Regions from separate parts of the Salipaludibacillus sp. CF4.18 genome, predicted to be linked through region 4. Evidence: riboswitches for the same ligand, from Rfam matches in the RefSeq annotation. Region 4 holds a riboswitch; each other region holds the start of a gene.
What was found. A riboswitch is a leader RNA that binds a small molecule or an ion and turns the genes downstream of it on or off. The one in region 4 is predicted to bind S-adenosylmethionine.

Region 1 (3,153 bases), on a different contig from region 4:
TTTATGCTCACCGCGAAAATGTTGTTGAAATAATTCATGTAAAGGAGAAATCATTATGAGCTATACTTTTAACATTGCTTCCCAACAAAGTGAGTTTGACCAAATTCATCATTTAAATTATAAAACTTTTGTAGACGAAATTCCTCAACACGAGACGAACCAGTCTAAAATACTCGTCGACAAATTTCATGAAGAAAATACATACCTTATTTGTTGTAAGGATAACCGTGTAATTGGAATGTTGGCAATTAGGGACAACCGACCTCTTTCATTGGAAAATAAACTTGAAAATTTAGAAGAGCTACTTCCTAAAGGATATGATCATTATTGTGAGATAAGGTTATTAACCGTAGAAATAGAATATAGAATAGGACGTGTATTTAGAGGTTTGTCCCAGTTATTGGCAAGGTATTGCATTCAAAAAGGCTATGATTTAGGGCTGATATCAGCAACAACGCGACAATTAAAATTATATAAACAGCTAGGATTTCAACCGTTTGGTGATTTAGTTGGCAGTGAAGGGGCTTTCTATCAGCCTATGTATCTAACCAAAGAAACGTTTAATGAATCGACTGCCGGTAAGGTTGCATCTAAGCCAATCAGTTTCCTTCCAGGTCCAGTTCCCGTCCATCAATTTGTTCAAAAAGCCCTTGCATCCGATCCGATTCCACACCGTTCCAATCAGTTTCAACTTTTGATGGATAGTGTGAAACAATCTCTTCTTTCCATGACATCTGCTAATTATATGGAGGTTCTTGTCGGCACGGGTACATTAGCTAATGATGTCATTGCTGCTCAGCTTTCATTGCATCAAGGAAAGGGATTAATTCTCCTAAATGGAGAGTTTGGTCAACGTATAAAAGATCATGCTTTACGGGCAAATCTATCTTTTGAAGTCATAGACAAATCCTGGGGAACTCCTTTTTCTGATGCTGAAATTATATCAAAAATAGAAAAAGGTGATATTTCCTGGCTATGGATGGTTCACAGTGAAACATCGACTGGAATGCTGAATTCGGTTGAAAAAATCAAAGAAATATGTGAACGTTATCAAGTTCATCTATGTTTAGACTGTATAAGTTCTTTAGGAGCCCTTCCGCTGGATCTGCAAGGTGTTTATCTGGCCTCCGGTGTTAGTGGCAAGGCAATAGGCTCCTATACAGGCTTATCTTTTGTTTTTCATCAAGAAAATATACCCCCTTCTAACCGATTACCGCGATACCTTGATTTAGGGATGTATCAAATGCAAAATAGTGTTCCATATTCTCATACTTCTAATTTAATGTGCGCCTTAAAGGAAGCTTTAAAACAGTATGAGAATAATAAAAGATACGATAAAATTGCTGCTGATATCTCGTTAGTTCGCGCCTCACTAGCTGAAGCTGGCATCCCTGTTTTATTAAGTGCAGAAAATTCGTCCCCAGTTATTATCACTATTCCATTGCCATCTGATTATTCGTCTACTGAAATAGGAACCTACCTTGAACTGCAAGGAATCTTCGTTCATTTTGAAAGTGACTATTTAAAACAACGAAACTGGATTCAAATTGCCTGTTTGGGCGAATATAAAAAACGAGATCTCACTAATATGGTCAAGACACTACATCAAAAGATTAAAACCCCTCAAGGGCAATCGTAGGGACGGTTCTCTGCTTCATTTCTCTACGGGAAATGAAGCAGAGAACCGTCCCCTTGTATACTTGACATACTAGAAAAAAGACTGTATCTTTAGATTTAATTGAATATTTGAATCATTCTTATCAAGAGAGGTGGAGGGACTGGCCCTTTGAAACCTCGGCAACAGACTTTTCTCAAGTACTGTGCTAATTCCAGAGCGATTTGCTTGAAGATAAGAAGAGAATGGCGGTTATTCCCCCCTCTTCTTCATTGAAGCGGGTTTTTTTAATTTTACAGAAAGAAGGGATTATTTATGTCAAGTACTATCACTAAGGCTCCTTTTAGAGCAGATCATGTAGGGAGTTTACTTCGCCCGGAAGTTTTGCATCAGGCAAGAAAAGATTTTAAAGAAGGTAACATTTCAGCGGGACAATTGAGAGAAGTGGAGACTCAGGAAATCAAACACATTGTTGATAAACAAATTGAAGTTGGACTTCAAGCTGTTACAGATGGCGAATTCAGACGCAGATTCTGGCACACTGATTTCCTAGAGCATTTAAATGGAATTGAAGGCTATGTTCCTGAACACGGTTATAAATTTGATGGGATTGAAACAGAAAGATATGACATCCGTTGTAACGGAAAAATTTCCTTTAATCCTAATCATCCATTCATCGAGGATTTCATTGAATTTAAAGAAATTGTCGGCGACAGAGCTGTGGCAAAACTAACGATTCCGAGTCCAAACCAACTATTTAATGCTGGAATTCAGAATCCCGAGTTTTATCCAGACCTGGAGGAATTCACAAACGATATTATCCAAGCTTACCGGGATGCGATTAAAGCATTTTACGACGCTGGGTGTCGCTACATACAATTAGATGATGTATATATTGCTGGACTGTGTGCACCTACACTACCATTCAGTTCTAGTAATTTAACTAGAGAAAAATTAATTGATCTAGCACTCCATGTTGTAAACAGTGTTCTTGAAGATAAACCAGAAGATTTAACGGTGACTACCCACCTTTGCCGTGGAAACTATCGCTCTACATGGGCCTTTGAAGGGGCATATGACAAAATAGCTCCTACATTGTTTGCGAAAGAAAATGTAGATGGCTTTTTCCTTGAATATGACGATGATCGTTCAGGGGATTTCAAACCTTTGGAGTACATTCCTAATGGAGGAGCGCAAGTTGTACTTGGTATATTCACATCAAAGTTTGGTGAACTAGAAGATAAGGAAACTATTAAAGCTCGCGTTCAAGAAGCAACGAACTATGTACCTTTGGAGCAATTATGCATAAGTCCGCAATGCGGATTTGCGTCCACTCACCACGGCAACAAACTTACGGAAGATGAGCAATGGGCAAAACTCAAATATATTGTAGATGTCGCTAATGAGATTTGGGAGTAATTTCCCTTAAACTAAAAAGAAAGGATTCGCCTTGTAATGGAGGTGGATCCTTTCTTTTTCTGTATATCGCATTTATTTATGACTTCAGCGAAATAGTTACATATTTTCATCTCAGATTT
Region 2 (3,153 bases), on a different contig from region 4:
AGAGATTGTTGGATTTTTGACTAATATTTCCTCTTGAATGAGATCATCTATACTCGCTCAAACTAGATGTATAGGAGGAGGGATATATAGATGCAACAAAATGATATTACGGAAAATACCAGCAATAATGATCAAGAAAATACAATGAATAACAATGTGGATGGTTTGGAAGCATCACCAACGTCATTGGTCGATATTTCCGATCAGGTAGAAAAAAAGGATGAAGCAGGGGAAACTGCGCTCTATTTTAACGCTGAAAAAATTGGTCAAATCCGAAAAAAAGGACATTCTCAAATGTATGAAATGTCGGAAGGATTTGAGTTTGAAAATGAAAAATTTTTCAAGGATGCCCAAGCGAAAAAAACGAAGCCACCTGAATCTTATGTAGAAGGCTGCGACATGGGTTGGTGTTAACAGTGAGTGTCTGCTTTTTGTCGAACTAAAGACAAATCGCAGGCACTCTTTTTTTCTATAATTTTCTGGAAATGTTTTAGAACGGTATTTCATTCAAAACAAAGCTTTTGATTAAAATAATATCGCCTAACTTTTCCTTAAAAAGAGGACTTACTGTTCGTCTCGTAGAATGAGTAATCAAAGACGAAGTTCGGATTAGAGGCGGATATCATGAATCATTTACTCATTAAATCAATGGAAGGCATGACAAAGACAAGCCACTTAAGAGAACTATTGAAAAAACATCATCTAATCGTTCAAGTTAAATATCTGGAAAAGCGTTGGTACATGAATTTAGATAACAAAGATTTTAAATTAACGTTGGATGAGGATGTTTGTGATATTATGATTAGTGGCGACGAAGATGAATTGAAACTCTTATTCCGTGGGGAAGACTTTCTGCTGGCCATGAAACGCAGAGGAGATCTTGAAGTTGAAGGTTCATTGAAACATTTGCTTTGGCTGGAATCACTTCTCTACCTCTCTCAAAAAACGGTGAAATAAATTAGTTGACAAGAATTAATCGATAATGATATTATGCATAACAGACTATAAATTAAATATTAATTCTTAATTCTTCTTATTAAGAGCGGCGGAGGGACTGGCCCTATGAAGCCCGGCAACCACTAAGGTATAAAAACCATTAGAAGGTGCCAATTCCATCAAAGTAAACAATTTACTTTGAAAAATGAGGAGAAGGGCTTTTAATTCATTACTAAAAACCTTTCTGCTCATTTTATCGAGTAGTGAGGTTTTTCTTTGATCTTTAACTTTTGTGCTTTAATACGACTAAACCGATCGGTTTAAAAAGGGGAAGCAAATGATTACTTTATCAAAATTAGCAAAAACATTTAATACGCGTGACGGTAAAGTAACTGCCGTCGATCAAATAGATCTCACGATTGAAAAGGGTGAAATTTTTGGTGTGATTGGCTATAGTGGTGCTGGAAAAAGCACGCTCATAAGAATGCTGAACATGCTGGAAGTGCCAACTACAGGGGAAGTAAGTGTCGCTGGTAAAAATATGAATACATTGTCTCAAAGGAAACTACGAGAGGCAAGACAGGAAATAGGAATGATTTTTCAACACTTTAATCTTTTGTGGTCGAGAACAGTAGCTGAGAACATTTCATTTCCATTAGAAATTAAAGGTGTACCGAGCACAGAACGAAAAACCAGAGTGGAAGAACTTATTAAACTGGTAGGTTTAGATGGTCGAGGGGCATCCTATCCTTCTCAGCTAAGTGGAGGGCAAAAACAACGAGTCGGCATAGCACGGGCGCTAGCGAATAATCCACAAGTATTATTGTGTGATGAAGCAACATCCGCATTGGATCCCAAAACAACCGATTCAATTTTAGAATTATTGATAGATATTAACAAAAAGTTGAATCTGACCATTGTACTTATCACGCATGAAATGCATGTTATCCGTAAAATATGTCATCGGGTGGCTGTAATGGAAAATGGGCGGATTGTTGAACAGGGTCCAGTCCTTGATGTTTTCAGAAGACCGAAAGAGCACATGACAAAAGAATTTGTGAAACAAGTGACAGAACCTGAAGAAACCGAAGAAGCCCTTAAACATTTGTTTACTGAAGAAGGTATTGGGCATGTCCTTCAACTTACATTTGTTGGTGGCGATGCAAAAAGAGCACTTATTACGGATCTTATTCGTAAATTTGAGGTTACGATAAACATTTTACAAGGTAAACTTTCGCAAACCCAAGATGGCTCCTATGGATCATTGTTTATAAATGTCACTGGTGACGAGCATCATATAAAAGAAGCTATCGATTATATCCGAAAGCAGGAAGTAGAAGTGGAGGTGATCCACGGTGAATAATCTTTTGGTTGGATCAATTCTACTTCTTGAAAATGTTAATTGGGTAAACATGTGGGAAGCGACAGCAGAAACAGTTTATATGTCGTTAATTGCGCTTTTATTTACGTTTATATTTGGTACAATACTCGGACTACTATTATTTCTTACTGCTCGGGGTCAACTTTGGCAAAATAAGATCGTTCACAGTATTATCGCAGCTTATGTAAATATATTCAGATCAATTCCATTTATTATTCTCATCGTCCTGCTTGTTCCGTTCACCAGTGCTTTAGTTGGAACAATGTTAGGGCCATCAGCCGCATTGCCTGCGCTTATTATTGGAGCAGCACCATTTTATGCGAGAATGGTTGAAATTGCGTTGCGGGAAATTGATAAAGGTGTAATAGAAGCATCAAAAGCAATGGGAGCAAGCAATTCTCAGATTATTTTTAAAGTGTTAATCCCAGAATCAGTACCAGCACTTATCTCTGGGATTACGGTTACAGCGATCGCGCTTATTGGTTACACAGCGATGGCAGGTGTAATTGGTGCCGGTGGATTAGGTGACCTAGCATACCGTGATGGTTTTCAACGAAATAATCCAGATATTACTTTAATAGCAACAATGATTGTGTTAGTATTCGTCTTTGTTTTACAATTCATCGGCGATTACTTTACCAATAAATTAGACAAACGCTAAAGGCGTAATAAAAAACAAAAGGGGAAATTCAACATGAGAAAGTTACTACAAGGCTTAGGAATTACAGCACTATCTGTAGGAGTATTAGCAGCATGCGGTACGGAAGAAAATACGAATGAAAATAACGCCGCGGGTACAAATAATACAGAAACCAATAACACAGAAAACGCAAATG
Region 3 (3,153 bases), on a different contig from region 4:
AACGGAGAAGACATCGATATCGTTTCTTCTTTTGAAGCAGTCGGAAAACATCAATCAGGATTAATTGACGATGAAGAGCTTCATAAAGTGGAATGTAGTGCATGTCCAGGGGCAGGAGCCTGTGGCGGCATGTACACTGCGAACACGATGGCATCCGCAGTAGAAGCTTTAGGAATGAGTATTCCGGGATCTTCCTCTACACCTGCAATAAATGATTACAAGAAGCAAGAATGTTTACAAGCTGGAGAATTGGTCGTTCAATTACTTGAAAAAGATATCTATCCTAGAGATATCATGACAAAAGAAGCTTTTGAAAATGCTATTACCGTAGTTATGGCACTTGGTGGTTCTACAAATGCGTTATTACATTTAACTGCAATGGCTCATTCAGCGGGCGTTAAATTGGAATTGGATGATTTTGAAAGAGTCCGAAAGAATGTTCCTCACCTTGCCGACCTAAAGCCAAGTGGAAAATATGTCATGCAAGATCTTTATGAGGTTGGAGGAGTTCCAGCTGTCATGAAATTATTGCTTGAGCACGGTCTACTTCACGGTGATTGCTTAACTGTAACAGGCAAGACGATTGCAGAAAACTTAGCGGAAGCTCCTGCGCTTAAAGAAGGACAAGTTATCATCCGTCCGTTTGATAATCCTATTAAACCAGACGGTCCGCTTGTTGTATTACGTGGAAACCTTGCTCCAGAAGGGGCAGTAGCTAAAATGTCCGGTCAAAAAATTAGTCGTTTTGAAGGACCGGCGAAAGTTTATGACAGTGAAGCAGATGCTACTACTGCCATTGAAGCGAACGAAATTCAAGCTGGAGACGTTCTTGTTATTCGTAACGTAGGTCCAAAAGGCGGCCCTGGTATGCCAGAAATGCTTTCTATTACAGCGATGATCGTTGGTAGAGGTCTTAACGGTAAAGTCGCACTTATGACAGATGGTCGCTTCTCAGGTGGATCGCACGGGTTTGTTATTGGTCATATTGCTCCGGAAGCCTTTGTAGGAGGTCCAATCGGATTGCTGCAAAATGGAGATATCGTTACGATTGATAGCGAGACGCAAGAAGTAAACTTTAAAATTACGAATGAAGAACTAGGACGCAGAAAAGCGGCTTGGACACAGCCTGCTTTAAAGTATAAGCATGGTATTCTAGCCAAGTATGCAAAATTAGTTTCATCATCTGCTAAAGGTGCAGTAACTGATTTGGATCTAGATAAATTGTAAAAAAGAGGTAGAGGCTGTGAATCATCGCAGCCTCTTTTTTTGTGCGTTAAAATTGGTTTGGTAGTTGGGCAAATGATTGTGTTGGGCTTGGAAATGAATGGGTGAGGTGCTGAAATGAGTGCGTTAGGTAGTGAAATGAACAGGTAAGGTGCTAAAATGATTGCGTTGCGCGTTGCGTGGAAATGCAACCATTAAAATTGCTTTTGACAAGCATACACTAGAGTGATAAAGTATTCTTACAACTTCAAATATTCAACTTATCATGAGTGGTGGAGGGACTGGCCCTATGAAACCCAGCAACCGGTATGAAGACGCATGAATGTGTGATGTCTTTAAATACAAGGTGCTAATTCCTGCAAGGGATTCTTATTAGAATGCTTTGGGAGATGAGGAAATGTAATTGTTTTTTAAGTTACGCATCTTCCAAACTCCCTTCATTAAATTGATAGGGAGTTTTATTAATTTACGTAGAATTATTTTGATTCGAGAAATTAGCGTGTACGACATTTATTTTATTTATGTAAACAAACACTGTTTTATGAAGAAAATTATGTATTGTATCTTTCTCATTTTTAAATAGAGATGTATACAATTCAACATTGGGAGGGAATATTCACATGAGCAAAGCTGTGAAAAAACTAGCAATCATAGGGTTCGGAACTGTTGGAAGTGGGGTTTATGAAACTCTGATAGAGCAAAGAAACAAGTTGGAAAGGCTAATTGGCGGTCCTTATAGTATTCCGGTTGTTTTAGTGAAAGATGCTAGTAAGGTAAGAGAACTAGGCGATAACACAGAAGTCACAGATAATTTTCAAGCGATTATCGATCGTGAAGATTTAGATGTGGTTGTAGAAGCTTCCCCTGACGCTGAGATCGCTTATCCATATGTGAAAGCTTTATTACAGCAAGGGGTTTCCGTGATAACGGCTAATAAAGAGCTGGTGGCTAAATATGGGGAAGAATTGTTGACGCTGGCTAGAAGTAATCATTGCCGGTTATTTTTCGAGGCAGCAGTGGCAGGCGGAATCCCAATCTTAACGAGTATTCGTCATACCTTAAAATCAAATGTTTTAGAAAAAGTTGAAGGTATTCTAAACGGCACGTCAAACTTTATTCTAACTAAAATGCGTAAAGAAGGGACTTCCTTTGAGACTGCACTAGAAGAAGCGCAAGCTCATGGGTACGCGGAAGCAGTCCCTGATAAAGATGTGGACGGATGGGATGCGTATTTTAAAACACAGATTTTAAGTCATTGGATATACGGTGTCGCTCCGAATTGGCAGACTGAAAAACCAAAGGGAGTCCGAGGTGTAAACGTGAATGACTTATTAATTGCAGAAACTTTCGGTGGACGAATTAAACACGTTGCTTCATTAGAAAAAAGTAAGGACAAAGTATCGGCATGTGTAGAGCCAAGATTTGTGCTATCTGATCACGCTTTGTATGGGGTAGAGGGTGTCAACAATGGCATTCACGTTCAAGGGAACATCGTAGGTTCCTTGCTTTTTCAAGGTCCGGGAGCAGGTAAGTTTCCTACAGCAAGTGCCGTTGTCGAGGATTTGATAAATTTCTGGACAGGTACAAGTGAAGAAGAACCGGTATCCGGAATCGAATTCGAAAAAATGATTTTATCTCATTCTGAGGATGATAGTGTTGTTGAACCGCTGAAAGCATGGCTTTTAACCGGAGAAAAACTTGGACCGCAGTTAGAAAATCAGTTTACAGTGAATTATATTTCTAAAGTATCAAGAGTGGATGGGCGTGAAGGGATTGTCATAACCGGAGACAATAAAGCCATAGAAGAATTATTCACTTGCTTAAATGATACGGTAGTAGCCTATCCTCTTTCCGGAGATCATACAGAAGTCTTTCCACTTTCTATAGCTCAAACAAAAGTGTCCTAAATACTGGAAGTAAAAGTTTTTT
Region 4 (3,153 bases):
CCTCCATTCTCGTGTGCATCGTTTTCATTCCACGAAGAATCAACCAGCAATCCTGAGGTCCTAAAACTGCGCCAAAGCTGTTTTGTAAAAAGCCTAGTTTTTCTGCTAAAGCGGAATCTTTCACTACTGCTAAACCTGCAATAACGTCACTGTGTCCGCCAATAAATTTCGTAGCGCTATGAACAACTACATCCACACCAAGATCTAACGGACGCTGTAAAACCGGCGTCATAAACGTATTATCTAAAACTGTTAAACTACCACTTTCCTTGGCAAGATCAACAATCGCTTTGATTGGTGTAATTTTCATCGTTGGATTTGATGGTGTCTCAATGTAGATCATTTTTGTATTCGGTTGAATTGCTTGTTTTACTTCCTCAACCTTTGTCATGTCTACAAATGTATGCTCAATACCTAGTTTTGTAAGTACTTCTGTCGTAAACCGGAATGTCCCGCCATAAACATCTTCCGTGATGACCAGATGGTCGCCCGAAGACAGCATCATAAACGTCGTGGAGATCGCCGCCATTCCTGAGGCAAAAGCAAATCCAGCTGTTCCATTTTCCAATTGAGCAATGGTATCCTCCAAAGCCTCTCTAGTCGGATTCCCCGATCTTGCATAATCGTATTTACCGAACGAGTCCAGTCCCTCTTGATGGAATGTCGATGCATGCTGAATCGGCACACTGACAGCACCGTTTGTAGGGTCTGTTTTATGTTTATGATGTAAAATTCGTGTTTGCAGACTATATTCTAAAGAATCATTTTTCATTATTTCTCCCCCTGACTAGCTGTAACTGCTTGAAAAGCTTGCTCTAAATCAGCAATTAAATCTCGAGCTGATTCAACACCTACTGAGAATCTTAAAAGTCGATTGCAAACTCCGAGCTTGGTGCGAAGTTCTTCCGGCACATCCGCATGTGTTTGTGTCGCCGGATAAGTCATTAAGCTTTCAACCCCACCCAAGCTTTCTGCAAAGGTAATCAAAGATAAGTTTTGCAGGAATGGGTTCACATAAGATTCATCTTGAATCCGAAAAGACAGCATGCCCCCGCGCCCTGGGTAGATAACATCATCCACTAGTGGGTGCTCGTGTAAAAATTCAGTGATCTCTTTTGCATTTTGCTCATGTTTATCCATACGAAGAGCCAATGTTTTCATGCCTCTGATTACGAGCCAGGAATCTAAAGGTGACAGAATCGGACCAATGCTATTAAAGTAATAGAAAAGATCTTCACACAGTTTTTCTCCTTTTCCTACGATCAAGCCGGCAATCACATCATTATGACCTGATAGGTATTTTGAAGCACTGTGAATAACTATGTCCGCACCTTCTTCAATAGGGCGCTGGATGAGCGGAGTATAAAATGTATTATCTACAATGAGCAGAAGGTTAAATTCCTTTGCAAGTTTATTAAACGCTGCTAAGTCCGCTTCTTGCATAAGCGGGTTTGTCGGCGTTTCAATGTATAAAGCTTTCGTTTTATCTGTTATTTTAGAACGGAACTCCTCGACGTGTCTTGCATCACCATATTGAAAGCTCAGCCCCCAGCGACGCCAGCTTCCTTCAAACAGTCGGTACGTTCCCCCGTATAAATCACTTGATGCTATAATTTCATCTCCACTTTCAAATAGGGAGAGAACAATTTGAATTGCTGACATTCCTGAGGAACAGGCAAAACCCCTGTCTCCACCTTCTAATTTGGCAATTGCCTCTTCTAAAATATGTCTAGTTGGGTTGCCAGTCCTAGAATAATCATATCCTGTCGACTGTCCAATGCCTTCATGGCGGTATGCTGTTGAGAAATAAATAGGCGCGCTAACTGCACCTGTTGTTGTTTCACTTCTGTTTCCGATCTGAACGAGCGCTGTTTCAATTTCTTTACGGTCCATGGACACCGATACCTCCTCTAAACTAATACTTACTGCAATCAAAAAAACCTTCTTCTTATTTTTAAATAAGAAGAAGGTTTTGGATGTATATGTAAGGTCTTCTTCTTATCTTTGCAAGCACCTTGGCTTGCAGGAATTAGCACCTGACCACGGACAATTACTCGCAGCTGGTTGCTGAGACTTCAAAGGGCCTTTCCCTCCATCTCTCACAATAAGAATGTATCTGAATATTTAATTTTTATTAGGTCATTGAATCTATTCTATAGCATACGGGAAAAGAATGCAATATTTTTTTCTGGTCCAGAAGATAGACAATCTTAACTTCCGGTAGAACTTTGATCTCTTTTACTTTCAGATAATTTAACAATGATCGTTTGTTTAAAAATAAATGGTTGTTGTTAGTTGTTATATTAAAGGACTCCATGAAGGTCTAAAATGATGACATTCGTTAACACAGACGGTTGACATCAGCTTAAGGTTTGTTACAATCAAGGGAAATTAATACATACTACTAGGGGTGCCCATAAGGTGGGCTGAGAGAAAGGTGAATCAAACCTTTTAACTCTTTTGAACCTGACCTGGTTTAAACCAGCGGAGGAAAGTAGTGATAAATGAGATCGTATCTTTATCAACTTCGTGACCAAGGCCAGGTCCTTTCATTAAATGGAGGGGACTTGGCTTTTTTTATGTCTTTATTCATTTTTATATTTTATAAGGGGGAAATAACACAATGAATCGCACACACAAATTAACATTAATGGCGATGCTCATCGCTATTGGAATCGTAGGGGCCGCATTTATTTGGTTTCCGGCAGGTGTAGCTAGAGCTTATCCTATCCAACATGCAGTCAATGTAATTGCTGCCGTTTTACTGGGTCCCGGACCAGCCATAGTCATTGCATTCGCTATTGGTTTAATACGTAATATGCTTGGTCTCGGAACTCTTCTTGCTTTTCCAGGTGGGATGGCCGGTGCTTTATTAGCTGGTCTCGCCTATCGTTGGACAAAGAAAAAGTCGATGGCTGCTGTTGGCGAAATTATTGGAACGGGAATAATCGGTTCTCTTCTGGCTGTTCCTATTGCCCAACTATTCCTTGGTCAAGCTGCAGGTGTTTTCTTTTTTATTCCCGGATTCTTGATTAGTAGTATCGCCGGTGCAGCTCTAGCTTTATTAGTGTTAAGTAGAATAAGAAAAACGGCATAGCCGTCTTTTATTAAATACAGCGTCAGCTTCCACCGCCATCTTAGTATCAAGGGTGG

Region 1: another riboswitch for S-adenosylmethionine. It lies ahead of ACHABW_RS04000 (5-methyltetrahydropteroyltriglutamate--homocysteine S-methyltransferase); the one in region 4 lies ahead of ACHABW_RS07885 (methionine biosynthesis PLP-dependent protein).
Region 2: another riboswitch for S-adenosylmethionine. It lies ahead of ACHABW_RS14325 (methionine ABC transporter ATP-binding protein); the one in region 4 lies ahead of ACHABW_RS07885 (methionine biosynthesis PLP-dependent protein).
Region 3: another riboswitch for S-adenosylmethionine. It lies ahead of ACHABW_RS14270 (homoserine dehydrogenase); the one in region 4 lies ahead of ACHABW_RS07885 (methionine biosynthesis PLP-dependent protein).

Annotation. Positions count from the first base shown of each region.
Region 1 covers NZ_JBIMEV010000004.1:1,902-5,054, forward strand. Annotated here, with positions in the region: gene ACHABW_RS03990 (glycerol-3-phosphate acyltransferase) at 1-59, shown strand, start outside; gene ACHABW_RS03995 (aminotransferase class V-fold PLP-dependent enzyme) at 56-1,639, shown strand; SAM riboswitch class I at 1,755-1,856, shown strand; gene ACHABW_RS04000 (5-methyltetrahydropteroyltriglutamate--homocysteine S-methyltransferase) at 1,931-3,034, shown strand.
Region 2 covers NZ_JBIMEV010000023.1:19,260-22,412, forward strand. Annotated here, with positions in the region: gene ACHABW_RS14315 (DUF2553 family protein) at 91-414, shown strand; gene ACHABW_RS14320 (SCP2 sterol-binding domain-containing protein) at 625-957, shown strand; SAM riboswitch class I at 1,031-1,148, shown strand; gene ACHABW_RS14325 (methionine ABC transporter ATP-binding protein) at 1,274-2,299, shown strand; gene ACHABW_RS14330 (methionine ABC transporter permease) at 2,349-2,978, shown strand; gene ACHABW_RS14335 (MetQ/NlpA family ABC transporter substrate-binding protein) at 3,012-3,153, shown strand, end outside.
Region 3 covers NZ_JBIMEV010000023.1:6,564-9,716, forward strand. Annotated here, with positions in the region: gene ilvD (dihydroxy-acid dehydratase) at 1-1,227, shown strand, start outside; SAM riboswitch class I at 1,482-1,620, shown strand; gene ACHABW_RS14270 (homoserine dehydrogenase) at 1,845-3,131, shown strand.
Region 4 covers NZ_JBIMEV010000008.1:112,307-115,459, forward strand. Annotated here, with positions in the region: gene metC (cystathionine beta-lyase) at 1-772, opposite strand, end outside; gene ACHABW_RS07885 (methionine biosynthesis PLP-dependent protein) at 772-1,893, opposite strand; SAM riboswitch class I at 1,996-2,111, opposite strand; TPP riboswitch at 2,397-2,510, shown strand; gene thiW (energy coupling factor transporter S component ThiW) at 2,624-3,097, shown strand.